DNA from 2 places in the Ruminococcus gauvreauii genome. Region 2 is predicted to be linked to the other one. Evidence: predicted binding sites of a transcription regulator. Region 2 holds the regulator's gene; the other holds the start of a gene.
What was found. The regulator LexA, encoded in region 2, represses DNA repair genes until DNA is damaged. The targets are predictions, from matches to a motif close to CNAACANNTGTTNG.
Positions count from the first base shown of each region.

Region 1: a site for LexA is predicted at 4,134-4,147, ahead of NQ502_RS14615 (DNA polymerase Y family protein). Genes of this name have one in related genera too.

Region 1 is NZ_CP102290.1:3,082,028-3,091,428, forward strand. It holds gene NQ502_RS14605 (chitobiase/beta-hexosaminidase C-terminal domain-containing protein) at 1-3,196, shown strand, start outside; gene NQ502_RS14610 (helix-turn-helix domain-containing protein) at 3,260-3,988, opposite strand; gene NQ502_RS14615 (DNA polymerase Y family protein) at 4,252-5,514, shown strand; gene NQ502_RS14620 (hypothetical protein) at 5,526-5,843, shown strand; gene NQ502_RS14625 (DeoR/GlpR family DNA-binding transcription regulator) at 5,938-6,741, shown strand; gene iolC (5-dehydro-2-deoxygluconokinase) at 6,903-7,919, shown strand; gene NQ502_RS14635 (class II fructose-bisphosphate aldolase) at 7,916-8,746, shown strand; gene NQ502_RS14640 (5-deoxy-glucuronate isomerase) at 8,743-9,401, shown strand, end outside.
Region 2 is NZ_CP102290.1:132,616-142,016, reverse strand. It holds gene obgE (GTPase ObgE) at 1-605, shown strand, start outside; gene yhbY (ribosome assembly RNA-binding protein YhbY) at 614-910, shown strand; gene nadD (nicotinate-nucleotide adenylyltransferase) at 916-1,530, shown strand; gene yqeK (bis(5'-nucleosyl)-tetraphosphatase (symmetrical) YqeK) at 1,549-2,139, shown strand; gene rsfS (ribosome silencing factor) at 2,151-2,504, shown strand; gene lexA (transcriptional repressor LexA) at 2,786-3,409, opposite strand; gene NQ502_RS00685 (LysM peptidoglycan-binding domain-containing protein) at 3,601-3,936, shown strand; gene NQ502_RS00680 (DUF554 domain-containing protein) at 4,029-4,709, opposite strand; gene NQ502_RS00675 (MerR family transcriptional regulator) at 4,894-5,715, opposite strand; gene NQ502_RS00670 (pyridoxamine 5'-phosphate oxidase family protein) at 5,990-6,409, shown strand; gene NQ502_RS00665 (DNA-3-methyladenine glycosylase I) at 6,421-6,981, shown strand; gene NQ502_RS00660 (ATP-binding cassette domain-containing protein) at 7,010-9,401, opposite strand, start outside.

The sequences.
Region 1 (9,401 bases), 1.2 Mb from region 2:
CGCAGGCTGGAGCCTGAACTTTGACAGTCAGGGCGTGACACCGGAGGGATATGGCGCTGATGTATACTTCGCAGGCATCACCACGGATGTTCTGCTGGGAGTGTATGCCGAAACGATGGAAGGGACCCTGCTCTACGGATCAGCAGTGTCTCTGGATACATCTGATGAAGATGCGGATATTTATTACACCACAGACGGCAGTGACCCGGTATCTTACGGTGTCTTGTATGAAGAGCCGATCCCTGTGACGCAGCAGATGACATTGACGGCATGTACAATTGCGGCAGACGGACGGTACTCACCTGTGAATAGCTGGGACTACACAGTGAAAACGGACGTGGTAAATGCAGACATACCATCCGGACGGGTGGAGCCCGGGACAGAGGTGACGCTGTCCTGCGATACTCCGGGAGCTGCGATCCGCTATACGACAGACGGCAGCGATCCGTCTGCGGATAACGGCACTGTCTGCAGCGGAACAGTCAGGATTGACGAGACCCTGACGCTAAAGGCTGTCAGTATCATGCAGGGAAGGGAAGATGTGCTGCCGGGAGATATTCGAACCTTCGTGTACGAGACAGGAGAGGGAATCGGTGACAATTATGAACCGAATAACAGTATTGCCGAGGCTGTTGCGGTGAGCTTTCCCGGGAAGATCAGGGCGACGATTCACAATCCGCAGGATGTAGATGTCTATGCATTCTCACTGGACAACAGTGCCAGGCTGAACCTGACATTGACGCCTCCCGTGGGCTCTTCCTACAGTCTGACACTTTATGATGCGGAGGGCAATATGCTTGCGGAATCTGCCATAGCCGGGAAGAGCCAGAGTATCCGAAGTTCGGTTCCCTTCGGCAGATATTTGATAAAGGTTGCAGGAATAGAAGACAGTTCTTCGGAGCGTCAGCCATATACTTTAAGTCTGATGAAGGAGCTGAATGAGGAAGCTGCCGCAGGAATGGATCTGTCTGAGATGAATATGCTGACTGCCCTGAGCGATCAGAATGCGGGAACCGGGAGCGGGTACGCATGGGATTGGGGAGTCAATGGCGGCGGACACTTCCTGATGTCCATGTCATACTTCTCTCACTGGGGCGGCCCGGTGGAGGAGAGTCTTGACCAATACCGCGAGGAGGGAGACTTTTCTTACAGAAGGGTATCGGATCAGTCACTGTATCACATACAGAATGCACTGTATCTGCCGAATGATGACCGTGACAGTTACATAGAGCACGTAAAAAATGCGGTATACAGCTACGGTGCCGCGGACATTTATGTTCTGTCTGCCTGGTCATACTGGGACCCGGAATGCAAAAACCTGTATGTCGATTCGGATTATAGATATCCGGTCTCTTACGCTGACGGAGGACATATCGTGACAGTCGTGGGATGGGATGACAATTACAGCAGAGAACATTTTACGGGAAACCCCGGACTTGCAAAAATCTTTTATCCGGACCAGCCGGTCGATATCCCGAAACCGGACAGGGATGGTGCGTTTATTGTTAAAAATTCCTGGGGAGAGACCTCCGGGAACAGCGGTTATTTCTATCTGTCATATGAGGATGCCTTTTTAATGCGGAACAACCCGGCAGTGTTTATCGCCGATGACATGCCGGATAACTACAATCATCAGTATATGAACGACCCTTTCGGTACCGTCGACTTCTGGTCGGAAGACGGCAGTTTCACCGCGACAGAATGCTTTGCGAATGAAAAAGATACGCCGGAACTGCTGAAGGCTGTGTCGTTTGTTACCGGAAGTGCAGATACCCGTTATGAGATCAGTGTCACTCAGAACGGGGAGACCCGAAAGGTAGCCGAGGGGGTTAAAAAGTATGCAGGTTTTTACACAGAGCGCCTGAATCAGGCGATCACGGTCCTGCCGGACAGCAAGTTTTCTGTCAGCGTGTATCTGGAAACACTGGATTCGGACAAGCCGCCGCACATTGGTATCAGCGCGAATCTGTATGGAGCAGTCAGCGGAGTTGAACCGGTGGAAAATGTGGCGTTTATCACAGTAAACGGTCAGACCACAGATATGGGAATGGACGGCATTTTTCCGAATATCAGGGCCTATACGTGTGATGTGAATTCCGGAGCCTATACCGAGGATATCTTAGAGACAGGCACCAGCAGGCGGACTGCAGAAGAGAGAGGACAGGCGGAGATTGAGGAAGCAGTACAGAATGTGAGACTGACAGGACAGGATACCGCTTCCGTAAATGGTGCGGTGGCTGTTTCCATTGAAGGAGCAGGAGATACACCGGCACCGCGGACGGACTTGCCGGACAGATTTGACCTTCGGGATACGGGGACGTTGACACCAGTACGCGATCAGGGATCGCTCGGAAGCTGCTGGACCTTTGCAGCTTTAGCCAGTGTGGAAAATAATATTGCCAGAAACGGCGGTTTTGCAGTGGATTATCCCAGTGGAATCAGTTTGAGCGCCAGCGAAAAAAAGGTGCTTCTGACGAAAGACGCGCCGGAACAGACGGTCAGCCTGACCGCCAGTCTCATGGACGCGGACAGTCCGTCCAGTACGAGAATCAACTGGAGTGTGACCGGCGATGCGGACAGTGTCCGCCTCGAACAGACAGCCAGCGCAAATGGGGAGGAGGTGCCGGTGATCACGGCGCTGAAACCAGGTGTGGTTACACTGACGGCTGCCAGTGAGGCGGATATGACGGTTACTGCCAGCTGCGTGGTTACCATTACGGTTCAGGGAGTGGAGAGCATCACATTAGATCCCGATAAACTGACGATGAACAAAGGGGAGACGGCTGCCCTGACGCCAGTGACAAGCCCTGCAGATGCGGTTGATGCGACGGTATTATGGTCAAGTGACCATCCGGAGATCGCCAATGTGGATAAAAACGGCGTCGTAACAGCGCTTTCCGGCGGAACGGCTGTCATTACTGCAAAAGCCGGAACTGCGGAGGCGGCGGCAGAGGTCACAGTGAAAGGGACTCCTGCTGTTAAACCAGGCGGGGATGATACTCCCGGGGGCAGCGCTGGCGGTGATTCCGGGAACGGGAAAAAACCGGGAACAGACGGAAGCAGTACTTACAGAAGCAGCAGGAAAGATGTGAAGACTGGAGATGACAGCAGCCCTCTGATGCTTCTTGCACTGATGACAGCTGCCGGAAGCTGCATCATGATAAATATATACAGAAGAAAGAAAAGTGAAAGATAACGACAGAAAAAGATGGTTCGGAGACGAGCCATCTTTTTCTGCGAAAGTTGTTCCAAAAGGTTTTCAGCCTGGTGAAAAGTTTTCCGGAAAGGGAATGACTCCAAGATAACGTCCCATCCGCTTGTAATCATTCGGGTCGGTCATCACCAGATCATGCTGGGTATCTGTAAGGGATTTCAGCAGCATCATATTTCTTTTCCGGTAAAACCGTCCGATGATCAGATATCCGTTGTGCAGAAACAACCATATTTCGCCGTTTTTAGGCTGAATCCAGTCAGCGTACTGAAATCCCAGAATAGAATGTTTAAAAAAACTGGGAGAAAGCTTGTTCGTGTGCAGAATAATACCGAACGTACATTCCGCAGTCAGAGAATTACAATCTACCACAAGGTTTCGTGTGATACGGATACTATATTCAACTCTCCCAACTTCAGGATTGAAAAATTCAAAACATTTCAGCAGAATTTTATCTTTTGACACTTTATGCAGCAGACGGTTATATTCAAGATCGATGTTGAAGGTGATGTAATTTTTCCAGTACGGAGGAAGTGCCTCGAATTTTGAAGAGTATTTTTTGAAGGTGTAAGATATCTTGGGAGCGGTTTCGGAAAACTCATCAAGGGAACAGTTCAGTGCCTGGGCGATCGCTGCCATCGTGTCGTATCTGGGATTCGGTGTGATGCCGCTTGTGATTTTTGAAAGTGTACTCAGCGGAATCCCGCTCAGTTCGGACAATTCCTCAAGCGTATACTTCCTGTCTTTCATAATTTCTTTTATTTTTCTGTAGTCCATAAACTTATTTCTCCTGCCTGCATTTACAGGTTTATTTTATAGGGTGTCTTTTCAGCAGCCACTTATAGAGCATACCACCCGGAGGCAAAAGATTCAATCAATCCTTCCCGGTTTTGGTCTGCTGTAATTTTTTACCGGTTGAATTCGAACAAGTGTTCTGATATATTCGATTTAGAGGACATGAAAAATGGAGTGGCAGGTTGAAAGAAAACTTTTCCACATCCCTGATTAGAGCCGCAGCAGGTGCGGCATGGGAGGTAAAAATGAAAAGACTTATTTTTCATATTGATGTGAATTCGGCATTTCTCAGCTGGGAAGCTGTTCATCGGCTGCATCACCTGGGAGGCAGACTGGACCTGCGTGAAATTCCGTCAGCGGTAGCAGGTGATGCAGCTATGAGGCATGGGATCATACTGGCCAAATCCATACCGGCTCAGAAGTACGGGATACACACCGGAGAGGCTGTATGGGAGGCAAGGCAAAAATGTCCCCGGCTGCTGCTGGTACCCCCCAATTACAGCCTGTATGAAAAGGCTTCCGGTGCATTGATGGAGATTTTGCGGGAATATACTCCGGGTGTGGAGCAGTATAGTATTGACGAAGCGTTTTTGGATATGACGGGTACAAGAGAACAGCGGGAAAGTCCTGAAGAGGCGGCAGAGCAGATACGGGGCAGGATCTGCCGGGAGCTGGGCTTCACAGTCAATGTCGGGATATCGGAAAATAAATTGCTGGCCAAGATGGCTTCCGGACTGAAGAAACCCGACCTTGTGCATACGCTGTTTCCGGAAGAAGTAAAACAGAAAATGTGGCCGCTGCCGGCCGGGAAGCTTTTCTTTGTGGGAAGGGCAACGGCGAGGAAATTGCACAGCCTTGGGATTCACACAATCGGAGAGCTTGCACTGTCAGATCCCGCAGTCCTGAGATACCATTTAAAAAAGCACGGCGAAGTGATATGGGAGTTTGCGAATGGAAAGGATATATCGGTTGTGGAAGCTGAAGCGCCGCCCAATAAGGGATATGGCAATTCTACTACGATCGCCTTTGACGTGACGGATGCAGCTGTGGCAAAAATGGTTTTGCTTGCCCTCTCAGAAACTGTCTCTGCGAGGCTGAGAAAGCATAATGTGAAAGCGGAAGTCATCTGCGTGGGAATCAAGGACAGCAGCCTGTGTTATGCATCTCATCAGATGACGTTAACATCAGCTACAGATATCACCGCTGAGATACATGCCGCTGCAAGCCGTCTTTTTGACGAGCTCTGGGATGGCAGCCCCATCCGGCATCTCGGTATCCATACCGGCAGAATCAGGGATGGAGAGACATACCGGCAGACGGACATATTTGACAGGACCGATTACGAAAAGCTGGAAAGGATGGATCGGACAGTTGATCAGATCAGGGCCAAATATGGAATTGATGCGGTAAAGAGAGCCGTGTTTTTAAAAACACCGGTTGACCATATGAGCGGAGGGATCAGCCGGGAAAAGAGAAAGGTCGACTACAGCCGGCTGAAAATTGAGTGAGGTGTTTGAAGGTGACTTTTAAAATCGGCAGTGAGATACAGACGGCGGATGCGGGAGCAATCCGGGGGCATGTGCGGGAGATCGCCTGCAAATGCTGGTTTACCAGAAAAGGAGAGGGAATTCCCCTGATGATCAAACTGGAGGATGAGGACGGGATGATCCGGACGATTCGGGAGATCGAGGTCAGATATTGTGAACAAAAGTCATATTCCGGAATCCCCTCCACAGAATACGGCTGCGAGATTGTCTGGGAGGGAGTCAGGAAGGACGTAAAACTGATATTTCTGCAGGAAGAGTGCAGATGGATTATGACAGAGCAGAAAAGATAGAAGACACGTATTTCTTCTGATCGGTTTGAATGGATTGTGTTTTAGATTTGAATGTGATAACATATGACATATCAGAAAGATAAGGGGGAGTGTTATGCTCCAGGAAGAGCGTGTAAATGAAATCAGAAAGCTGGTAATTGAAAATAAAAGAGTACTGGTAAGTGAATTGTGCGAAAGATACCAGGTGAGTGATGTAACCATACGGAAAGACCTGCAGATTCTGCAGAAAGAAGGTCTGGTGAAGAAAATATACGGGGGAGCGCTGCTGAACGAGGACAGCACGCGTAAGGCGGAAACGCCGTTCGAATTGACTGATTCGGGCAAGAAATATCCGAAAGACGGAAACTATACCGGGAAGATGAAGGTGGCAGAACTGGCTGCTTCCAGGATAACGGATGGCGATACATTGTTTCTTGGGTCGGGTTCTACCTGCTGCATGCTCGCAAAGAAACTGAAGCGGTATAAAAACCTTACAGTTGTGACGAACAATATTTCAGCTCTGGCGGATTTACTTTGTTTTCCCTGCAAACTGTTTGTCATCGGAGGTGAAGTTACCTCCGTGGATTCAGCAACATATTTTTCAAGTATTGAAAATGCGTCGCAGTATTTGAAAAGTATCTATGTATCGAAGGTTTTTACCAGTTGTTCGGGGCTCGATCTAAACGCGGGAATCACTGTGAATTCCATAATCAGTACTTATATCTATCGGGCAATTGCAGATATTCATGAGAACTGGTATATGATGGTGGATAAAGGGAAATTTGGGCATATCGGGATTTATAAGGTGGCAGAACTGGGACAGGTAGACTGCGTGATCGCGGATGAAGTCCCGGATCAGTATCAGAATTATTTAAAAGAACATAATATCCGGTTATTGGAGAATGGAACAGAAAGTTAAAAGGGCGGCTGTACTTGCGATTTTGCATCGAGGGTGCGGCCGTATTTTTGTTGCCTGGAAAGAAATCAAAAACAAAATAATTGACAAATAAAATGAAACATAATATAATAAAACATAATATAAACGAATAAAAAATAATAAAAAAGAAAGGGCGGGGAAATATGGTGAAAAAACTGGATTTGATTTTGGCAGGCCGTGCAGGAATTGACTTGAATACGACAGCTCTTAATTGTCCGTTTGCACAGATCCCTTCTTTTACAAAATCAGTTGGAGGTTCTCCGGCAAATATTGCACAAGGTGCGGCCAGACTGGGTCTGAAAACCGGGTTTGTAGGAAAAGTAGCAAAAGACGGTATGGGAGAGTACATATTACAGAGTTTTCAGGAACAGGGAATTGATACATTTGGGATTCAGGTGGATCATACGGGAGCGCGCAACTGTATTGCGCTGACGGAAATTTTAAGTCCGGACAACAGCGGCACCTATCAGAGCAGCTCAGAAGCGTTTCACCATGGAACCTACCTGTATCGGGAAGGAACAGCAGATTTGCTGCTCAGTCCGAATGAAATTAATGAGGTCTATATAGCGGATGCCCGTGCAGTACTGCTCTCGGGAACTGCGTTTTCTGCCAGTCCGTCCCGCGAAGCGATGTTTCAGATGATTGATTATGCAAAGAAGCATGAGACTGCGGTGATTCTGGATATTGACTACAGACCCTTTGGATGGAAGAACAGAGAAGAAGCTGCACGCTGCTATGCGGCGGCCATTGCGCAGGCAGATGTCGTGATCGGCAACCGGGAGGAATTTGATGCGGTCGAGTATCTGACGATGCCGGATAACAGAGACAACGAACGTTCGGCCAGGACACTGCTTGAACAGGGGGTACGGCTTGTCATTGTAAAAGACGGAGCGAATGGGTCATGGGGATATGTAAAGGACAAACCGGCTGAGCAGTGCGGCGTGATACCGACCAGGGCTTTGAAAACATTCGGTTCAGGGGATGCTTACGCCGCCGGCCTGATGTACGGGCTTTTAAATGACCGCGGTCTGCGTTACGCAATGCAGCTGGGGACGGCATGTGCATCGATAGCACTGACCAATATCAGCTGTGCGGATGGAATTCCAAAACTGGAGAAGGCAGAGCAGGTCAGAATGGCACACTATGGGAGAGAAGTATGAGATGGGATAGAGATTATGTCAAAGAAGCTGCGGATTCAGGAAAGGTGATACCGGGATTCAACATTTTTGGATATGAAGATGCGCTCGCAGTCACACATGCGGCGGAGAAAGCCGGGTGTCCGGTGCTCCTGATGGTGAACAGAGGAGCGGGGGATGCGATGGATGTAGAATGCTGGGGAAAGCTGCTTTCCTCAATTGCACAGCGCGCTGCAGTACCCATTGGCGTACATCTGGACCATTGTTCCGATACAGGTACCATCAGACGTGCAGTTGACAGCGGATTTAGTTCGGTCATGTATGACGGTTCAAAATTTTCGTTTGAAAAAAACAGGGAGATTACACAGCAGATGGCAGAATATGCGCATGCCCGCGGAGCATTGCTGGAGGCGGAGCTTGGACAGGTGCCGTACAGTGACCTGGGAGAGACGGATATCCTGTACACGTCGCCGGAGGAAGCTGCCGGGATGTCATCTGAGACAGAGGCAGACTGGCTGGCTGTATCTGTCGGGAATGTGCATCGCCTTGCGGACCGTACGGCTCCGATAGATTTTTCAGTGTTGCATCAGATACAGAAAGCCTGCCGGCTTCCGCTGGTGATTCATGGATCCAGCGGCATCTGCAGTGCTGATATTAAAAGGATGAAAAACAAACGTATCGGTAAAATGAACTTTGGAACAGTTCTCCGAAAAGCCTTTTCCGATGCGCTGAGAAAGGAGCTGCGGGAACATCCGGAGGAATTTGACCGGTTAAAATTATTTGCGTATCCTGCCGTCCGGGTGGAGCAGGAGGCATACCAGATTATCAGTATGTTACAGGAGGAAAAATGAGAATTCAACAGAAAGAGCCATTTAAGGCAGGATATCAGGCAATCACAGAGCTTCATGGGAAGCACAGCGACATGATGATGGATTTTGGAGTATTAAAGCTAAAACCGGGTACAGAGTTTGAGGATCAGCTTATGTTGGAACGCGCGTATCTGCTGATGTACGGCGAGATAGAGGTCACGTTTGAAGGAAGAACGGTGCGGGCGAAGAGAAAGAGCTTCCTTGATGACGATCTGTGGTGCCTGAATGTCCCCGAAGGTGTAACAGTGAAAATCACCGGCATTGCCGACGACAGTGAAGTCGCAGTGATGCGTACGGAGAATAGGAGGGAGTTTGAGTCTGCCGTGCGCTGTGGAGACGACATCGTAAAGGAAGTTCGGGGAAAAGGGTTTATGAATGAAGCCGGTACAAGAATCGTAAGGACAGCCCAGGACCACAGACTGACACCGGATTCAAATCTGATGCTCGGCGAAGATGTACATTATCCCGGAAAATGGTCGGGGTTTCCGTCCCATTCACATGCTCAGCCGGAGATTTATTTTTACAAATTTTATCCGGAAAATGGGTTCGGACTTTTAAAACTGGGTGATGAGGCTATATTGCTGGAACATAATGATACGGTGAAGATCATACCGGACAAAGTACATCCGCAGGTTGC
Region 2 (9,401 bases):
TCCTGAGGCATATCGAGCGCACACGCGTGATGATCCACGTGGTGGACGCGGCGTCTACAGAGGGACGGGATCCCGTAGATGATATCTATAAGATCAATGAGGAGCTTCGGGCTTACAACCCGGAGATTGCAAGACGGCCTCAGGTGATTGCGGCAAATAAAACAGATGTGATCTATGCAGACGGTGAGAATCCGCTGGAACGCCTGAAGAAAGAATTTGAACCGCAGGGAATTGCAGTATTCCCCATATCCGCTGTCAGCGGACAGGGAATATCTGAGCTTTTGTATCATGTTCAGCATATGCTGGATAACATTGAGAAAAAACCGGTTGTATTTGAACAGGAATTCTTCCCCGAGGACGTACTCATCACGGAGAATCTTCCGTTTACCGTGGAAAAAGCTGAAGATGATACACATACGTTCATCGTGGAAGGCCCCAAGATTGAAAAAATGCTTGGTTATACAAATCTGGATTCCGAAAAAGGGTTTGCATTTTTCCAGAAGTTCCTGAAAGACGGAGGAATCCTGAAGGAACTGGAAGCCGCCGGAATCGAGGAAGGCGACACTGTCCGGATGTACGGTTTTGAGTTTGATTATTACAAATAGGAGTAAGTATGACGAGTAAACAAAGAGCGTATTTAAAGGGGCTGGCCATGACAATGGACCCGATCCTGCAGATTGGAAAATCGACCCTGACACCGGAAAACACTTCATCTGTGGCTGAAGCGCTGGAGGCACGGGAACTGATCAAGATCAACGTACTGAAAAACTGTATGGATGATCCGAAAGCGTTAGCTCAGGTTCTGGCGGAACGCACCCAGTCGGAAGTTGTTCAGGTGATTGGCAGAAAAATCGTACTCTATAAAGAGGGCAGGGACGATAAGAAAAAGATTGAACTGCCCCGGAGATAAGGCTTATGCAAAAAGAACAGAAAATCGGTATCATGGGAGGGACCTTTGACCCGATTCACGTGGGACACTTGATTCTGGGAGAGACTGCATATGAGCAGTTTGGACTGGAAAAAGTTCTTTTTCTGCCGGCGGGTAATCCGCCGCACAAGAAAAACCGCCGGGGCCGTGCGACTGACGAGCAGCGTGTGGAGATGGTTGCCCGTGCGATCTCGGATAATCCTCATTTTGAGCTGTCGCTTGTGGAAATGAATGAGGATGGGTATACGTATACGTTTCGTACGCTTGAACGGTTGAATGAGGAATACCCGGAAAATGAATACTATTTTATCATTGGTGCGGACTCACTGTTCAATTTTGAGACATGGAAAGAACCGGAAAGAATCTGTGCGGCAGCCAGAATCGTTGTGGCGACGCGGGATCACACAATGGATGAGAAAATAGTAGCTGAGATGACGCGGCTTTCAAAGAAATACGGCGGCAGTTTCCTGAAGCTGGACAGCCTTAACATTGATGTCTCATCTCAGATGCTGCGCTCATGGATTGAGGAAGAACGTACGATAAAGTATTATGTACCGAACCGGGTAATTGATTATATCTATGAAAACCGGATTTACCGGTAAGTAATAAGAGGTGACATCGTGGCAGAACAAAAGCATGATTTAATAAAGCTGGAAAGAAAATTGAAAAATTATCTGGACCGTCAGCGTTTCCAACATACGATGGGCGTGATGTACACAGCTGCGTGTATGGGTATGGTTCACGGCGGGGATCCCGCTAAGCTGCAGCTTGCGGGGCTTCTGCATGACTGCGCGAAATGTATTCCGGATGAAAAGAAACTGCGGCTGTGCGGTAAATTCGGAATTACACCATCTCACTATGAGACGACTCATCCATACATGCTGCACGCAAAACTGGGTGCTCATCTTGCGAAAAAGAAGTTTGATATCCGCGACCCGGAAGTACTTTCTGCGATTACGTGGCACACTACGGGAAAGGCGGCTATGACGGTCCTGGAAAAAATTATTTATATTGCAGATTACATCGAACCTGGACGAAATAAAGCCCCGCGGCTGGAGGAAATCCGTAAAATGGCATTCAGAGATTTGGATGAATGTATGTATATGATCCTCCATGACACGCTGACTTATCTGAGAACAGTTGAGAAGGAAATTGATACTGTCACGGAAAGTGCATATGAGTATTATTGTAATCTGCATAATCAGGGATGAAGGAGAAAAAAATGACGGGAAAAGATATGGCAAAAACCGCCTGCCTGGCGTTGGAAGATAAAAAAGCAGTGGATATCAAAGTGATCGACATCGAGAAGGTGTCCACGCTTGCTGATTATTTCATCATTGCGAGCGGAACGAACCGCAATCAGGTCCAGGCTTTGGCTGAAAATGTAGAAGAGATGCTGGAGAAAGCAGGATATCGTCCGAAACAGATCGAGGGTTATCAGAATGCAAACTGGATTCTGATGGATTACGGCGACCTGGTGATTCACATTTTCGATGAAGAAAACCGTTTGTTCTATGATCTGGAGAGAATCTGGAGAGACGGAACATCCGTTTCAGTAGCTTCGCTGGAAGACTGATGAAGAGAATGCCGTTTCATGACTGGTATCAGTTATGGGACGGTATTTTTTCACGCATCTCTTAGACCGCTGCGTTACGCATGGTGAGCAGATATGATACAATGAAAGCGGGTGGTAACAGAAACCATAGAAAAAAGACAGGGAGCATCCTGTTCGTACACAGCAGAGCCTTGACAGAAAAAATCAAAGGTAAATAAGGACCATGCAAAAGATGCAGGAGCAAAGGGTGCGGAAATCATTGAAGATAGCCGCACCCTTTGCTCCTGTATTTTTGGATTTTATCAGGACTTCATAAATCTCATCACACCGACTACTTTTCCAAGGATTTCAAGTCCTTCTTCTACGATGATGGGATCCATCTCATCATTTTCGGGCTGCAGTCGGTAATATCCGTTCTCTTTATAAAATGTTTTGACAGTTGCTGAATCATCGATCAGGGCAACAACCATATTTCCGTTGTCAGCTGTGTGCTGACTCTGTACCAGCACGTAATCCCCGTCGAGAATTCCTGCATTGATCATACTCTCACCGTGGATTTCCAGGATAAATGCATCGGATTTCGGCATATGTTCAGCAGGAATCGGAAAATAATTCTCAATATTCTCCACCGCAAGTATAGGTTCACCGGCAGCCACACGTCCCACAACAGGAACATTGACCATCTCACAGCGTGCTGTGTTGAAATTATCGTCCAGAATTTCGATCGCGCGCGGTTTAGTAGGGTCTCTGCGGATATAACCGTTCTTTTCCAGCGTTTCCAGATGGGAATGAACGGAGGATGTTGACTTCAGATTGACAGCCTCGCAGATCTCACGGACCGCAGGAGGAAATCCGCGGTTGATGATTTCACTTTTTATGTAATCGAGAATTTCCTGTTGTTTTTTGCTTATCTTACCATAGGCCATATACACTGCCCTCCATGTTTTTTATTGCCTCTATCATAGCATATAAGTACACAGATTGCAAACAGATATTCGGAATGTCTGTTCGAAAAACAACTTGACAAACGTTTGTTCTGGATAGTATAATGACAATACAGAACAAATGTTTGGAACATATATTTGCATGGACTTGTACAAATGAGGGAGGTCATTATATGAAGAGGAGAAGACGTACGAGAAACAGAAGAAGAATCCAGCTGACTGTGACCGCAGTATCCTTTCTGATACTAAGTGCGGCACTGATTCAGTTCAGCGCAGATAACATTGGTGCGCAGAGTGATATTTCCAGGATTACCTATAAATATTATACCAGTCATTATGTTGAGCGCGGAGAAAGCCTGTGGAGTATTGCGCAGCAGTATATAACAGATGATTATGGATCGGTAGACGCATATATTTCAGAAATCAGGGAGATCAATGGCCTTAATGGGACAAAACTTCAGCAGGGAAGTCATATTTGTGTGCCGTATTATTCAGCAGAACATCATTGATCTCCGGTTAATCTTACGTTAAAAACCCGGATATGGCGCTTGGGCTACATAACAGAATTATGTGAACCTGCAGGCGCGTATCCGGGTTTCATTTATGAGATGAGCTTCAGGATCAAAAAGAAGATGATCGGTACCAGCAAAGCCGGTAGCATATTCAGTGTCTTGCAGTCTTTGATTTTCAGGATGGCCAGACCAGACGCGGCAATTAAAAATCCTCCGACGATAGTGATCTCCGTCATAAGGGAGTCTGTAAGGAAATTCTGCAGGTATGTGGCACACAGATAGATCAGGCCCTGCCAGCAGAATAGAACAGGAGCTGCGAGTGTCATACCGATTCCGTATGTGGAAGCGAGCACTGTGGAAGTGACAAAGTCAAGAGTTGCATTTGTAAAAAGAAAAGTATGATCACCGTACAGAGCGCTCTGTATTGGACTCAAAATGGACAGGCTGCCAATACAGTAGAGCAGGATTCCGGTAGAGAGACCCTGGCCAAGCTCGGATTTCCCGAGGCGTCCCACCAGTCGGTTGAATCTTCCGTCGATATTGAGAACCGTACCGGCCAGACAGCCGAGCGCAAGGCTTACGATAAAAAGCACAGGATAGCTGCTGTCAGGCATATTTCCGACGATGGAATTGATACCAAGTCCTACGGCAGCCAGACCCATGGCGTTGTACAGAGCCCCCTGATATTTTTCATGGATTCCTTTTTTTAGTGCACTTCCAAGCACGCTTCCCAGGAGAATAGTTCCGGTGTTTACGATTGTACCTAACATAAGAGTTTCCTTTCTTTTGCATACCGTGGCTGACGGGGGATGTGAGCACCGCAACCAATGGCAAGATATCTATTTGATAAAAGAATAAACCCTCCAGTAAGGGGAGAGTCAATAGGATTGTATTTTGCCGCGCCGATTTCCTGCAGAAAGGACCCGGGGAGATATGAAGTTATCCCTCCGGATATTACCTGTCAGAAGAGGTGACGGGTATCTGTATTTCCGTCACAAACTGATCCGTATCATCCGTCATTCCATAATCGATCAGCGTGATTTCTACGGAATTTCCCGAGAGGACCAGATTGCTGCTTTGCATGTGTTCCAGGAGCCGATGGTAATAGACAGAAGACTGCGTATGTGTGCCGGGAAATCGTATGGTAAGGTATTTTCCGGCAGGCAGTGATGCGTCGGGCTGTCTCGGATCTTCCGGTTCCAGCATCAGAAAGATACCGGAAAAATTCGAAAAATCAGAGTCACGAATGGATGTTTCCGAGATGGAAACGCCAATCTTTCCAAGAAATATATCAGATTGTATCCGACAGGCTTTTTCCAGCTCACGGATGGGATACTCCAGATCATCTGTCACCGGAAATTCTTTTTTCAGAAAAAAGACGGGACGTTCCGGATATGATTTCAGCAGTATATGATCCAGAGTACAGTTTCTGGCATCTTCGATCTGGCTGATTCTCGATGATAATTTTTTCTCTATTGTCTGCAGCCTGTGCATCTGTATCCGGATCTCTTCCTGCTGAGATTTCAGGATCTGTATCATAGTGTCAGTATCCTTGCTTTGGAAGAAATAAGATATTCGCTCCAGCGGTACCTGCAGCGCTTTCAGGTACATAATTGTGTTGAGGCGTTCAAACTGCCGGGTAGAGTAGTAGCGGTAGCCGGTTTCCGGGTTGACTTTTTCCGGTTTTAAAAGTCCGGTCTCATCATAATACCGCAGAGTTTTGACATTGATATCAAACAGTCGTGCGACTTCGCCAATACTGAATAAGTCCTTCATGCGTGTGCTCCTGCTGCGGTGAAAAGTGTCCCGGCTTTACCGCCTCTGATGATCTCGTACAGTCCCATATGATACCTCCGTTATAATGTATGCCCTGAAGAGGGCAGTTCCCAATAATTTTTGTTGTGAAAATCCTTGAATTCTGTCTGTATATAATGTAGCATAAATTTTAAGATTACAAAAGTGAATAGTTTCCGGATCATGTCGAAAAGCTGGAGATACATATAAATATTGGCAGACAGCAAAAGACTGTACCAGAGAGAGGAGTAAAAGAATGCGGGATCCACAGAAAACCATAGGAAATCTGATTGATAAACAGGGAGTCTCATTTATCAGCTCCGTGGACGGGGAGGGTTTTCCGAATACGAAAGCGATGCTTCCGCCGCGTAAGCGAGAAGGAATCCGGGTTTATTATTTTACGACGAATACATCATCCATGCGTGCTGCACAGTTTAAAGAAAATTCAAGAGCATGTATCTATTTTTGCGACAGACGCTTTTTCAGGGGCGTCATGCTGATTGGAACTATGGAAGTCCTGGAGGACAGTCAGAGTAAAGAAATGATCTGGCAGGAGGGTGATACCATGTATTACCCGGAGGGAGTCACCGATCCGGATTATTGTGTATTGCGATTTACAGCCGAGCGGGGGCGATATTACAGCAATTTTAAAACAGAAGATTTTGAAATAGAATAGGAGGCCGGGATATGGAGTGGAAAGATAATAAATGCCGATGCAGTTGGGCAAATCCGAAGAATGAGCGTTACATACGATACCACGACGATGAGTGGGGTGTTCCGGTCTATGATGATCAAAAGCTGTTTGAGATGCTGATTCTGGAATCTTTTCAGGCGGGGCTGACGTGGGAGTGTGTTCTCAATAAGCAGGATGCGTTCCGGCAGGCGTTTGATCAGTTTGACCCGGAAAAAGTCTGTCGCTATGATGAGGAGAAGATTGCTGCCCTGCAGAATAATTCTGACATTATCCGCAACAGATTAAAAATAAAGGCTGCAGTGAATAATGCTAACGTGTTCAGAGAGATACAAAAGGAGTATGGGAGCTTTTCAGATTACCTGTGGCACTGGACAGAGGGAGCGGTAATCTATGAGAAAGGGGCAGCTAACTCCGCTCTGTCGGATGCGGTTTCCAGTGACTTGAAAAGGCGCGGCATGAAATTTGTGGGTACGACAATCATCTATGCGTATATGCAGGCGGTCGGAATCATCTATTCCCACGAGGAGGGCTGTTTTCTGGAACACAGAGACTGATACGCAAAGGAGTAATGAACCGCCCCCTTCACGACATCTTCTCTTTAGGTGTTCCCTCAAATATGATATAGCCGCCTTTATCACCGCCGGTTGGTCCGAGATCGATGATCCAGTCGCTGTTGCGGATCAGCTGCTGGTTGTGTTCGACTACGACGACTGTATTACCGTTATCTGCCAGACGGTTGAGAAGTACAAGAAAATGCTCAACATCCTTTGGGTGAAGCCCGGCAGTGGGTTCATCCAACAGATATAGATTACGTGTTTCAGACGAGCTGCCGATCAGTTCTCTGGCAAGCTTCAGCCGCTGACATTCACCGCCGGACAGGGTGACGAGAGACTGTCCCAGCAACAGGTATCCCAGTCCGACATCCTGAAGCAGTGCCAGGGTTTTTCTGATTCTTTGGTGTTCTGCAAATATTTCAAGAGCCTCATTGACTGAGAGACTCAGGACGTCTCTGATTGAGCAGTCTTTGTACGTCACAGCCAGAACAGCGGGTTGAAACTGATTACCGCGGCAGACTGGACATACAACATCTGTGTTTGCAAAAAACAGCATGTTATTGTTCACGCGGCCGAGACCTTCACAGTTTTCGCATCTGCCGCCGGGGGAGTTGAAGGAGAAATATTTTGCAGTGAATCCGGCTTTTTTTGCGGCCTGTGTTCCTGCAAAGACCGATCGAATGTCGGTGTAAACTTCTGTATATGTCGCTGTATTGGAGCGCTTCATTCTGGTAATGGAAGACTGTTCAATCTTTATGATTCTGTCAAATTGCTCCAAGCCGATTACACGGTTATGTTCAAAATCCGGCAGCCCCCGAGCGAGGACCCCGAAGATGAGCGTTGATTTTCCGGAACCGGAGGGTCCGGTGACAGAAGTAATGCAGCCGGTGGGAACAGAGACGGAGACTTTTTTTAAATTGTATTTGTCAGCGTCCTCTATCCGAATAGTCCCGGTTCTTTTTCGAAAGACTGTTTTGCCGGGTGTCGGGGAGCGCAGATAACTGCCTGTCACGGAATTTTTTTGCTGTTTTATTTCTTTCAGTGTTCCGGTTGCGATTACTTCACCGCCATATCTGCCGGAACCAGGTCCCATATCGATGATATAATCTGCTGCCTCCATGACATCTACATCATGTTCAATGACAAGTACGGTATTCCCCAGGTCACGCAGCTTTTTTAGAATCGCGATCAGTCCTGCGGTATCCCGGGGATGCAGTCCTGCGGTCGGCTCGTCCAGGATATAGATTATGCCCGAAAGTTCAGAATCCAGTGCCGCCGCCAGTCGCAGCCTTTGCAGTTCGCCGCCGGACAAAGTGATCGTCTGCCGGTCGAGAGACAGGTAGCCGAGTCCGACATTGATAAAACGGACGAGTTTGGTCTTGATATCCAGAAGATACGCGTTAACAAATTCCGACTGCTGTTCGGATAGAGAATCTGCCAATTCCGAAACCCACTGGTACAGTTTTTCCAGAGAAAAGACGGAGAGTTCCGGAAGGCGTGTTCCATTAACCGTAATACTTCGGCTGAGCTTACAGAGCCTTTCGCCTTCACAATCAGGGCATGTTGTCACATCAAAGTATGCTGAAAGCTTAGAGACATCTCCGCCCTTTTCGGATAGCCGCCGCCACAGTATGGGCAGTACACCCTCGAATCTTCCGGAGGCGGCATTTCTGGGAGGATTCAGATCTGGAAATGCCCGCCTGAGAGTGTCACTTTCCACGCCTTCGTATAAAATGGTTTTTTCCATACTGCTGAACTGGCGGACGGGGATACCGGTGGGAACCGGGAGGTTATAGTGCGCAAAAGCCTTATAAAGGACAGAAGTCTGATATCTGCCGTATTGTTTTTCCCAGTATCGTACGGCACCGTCTTCCAGGGACAGCTTCTCGTCCACGACACAGTCTTTTTTTATCGTATGGATGTATCCAAGTCCCTCACAGGCTGGACAGGCGCCTTCCTTTGTATTGAAGGAGAAGTGAGTGCGCGTGATCTTATCCATCCGCCTGCCGCATTTGCTGCAGTACATGTACACATAAAAATCATTTCCCGCCTTTTTTACTTCTTCCCTGCAGTCAGCTGAAGATATGACTGTACCGCAGTGCGGACAGTTTCGAACACCAAGCTTCTCAAAGATCATTCTCAGATCGGTATAAACATCTGTCTGCGTTCCCACAGTTGAGCGAATATTCTTGTTCGCGTCTGTCTGAGAAATCAAAATTGCCGGAGATGTGCCCTGTATCCGTTCTACCTTCGGTTTTTGGATTCCCTGAAAGGACATCGCTTCCAGATACTGCCTTTGGCATTCCTGAAACAGAACATCAACCAGCAATGTTGATTTGCCAGAACCGGAGAGTCCTGTAAAAACTGCGAGTGTATGTTTCGGTATTTTCAGGGATATGTTCTTCAGGCAGCCTTCATGA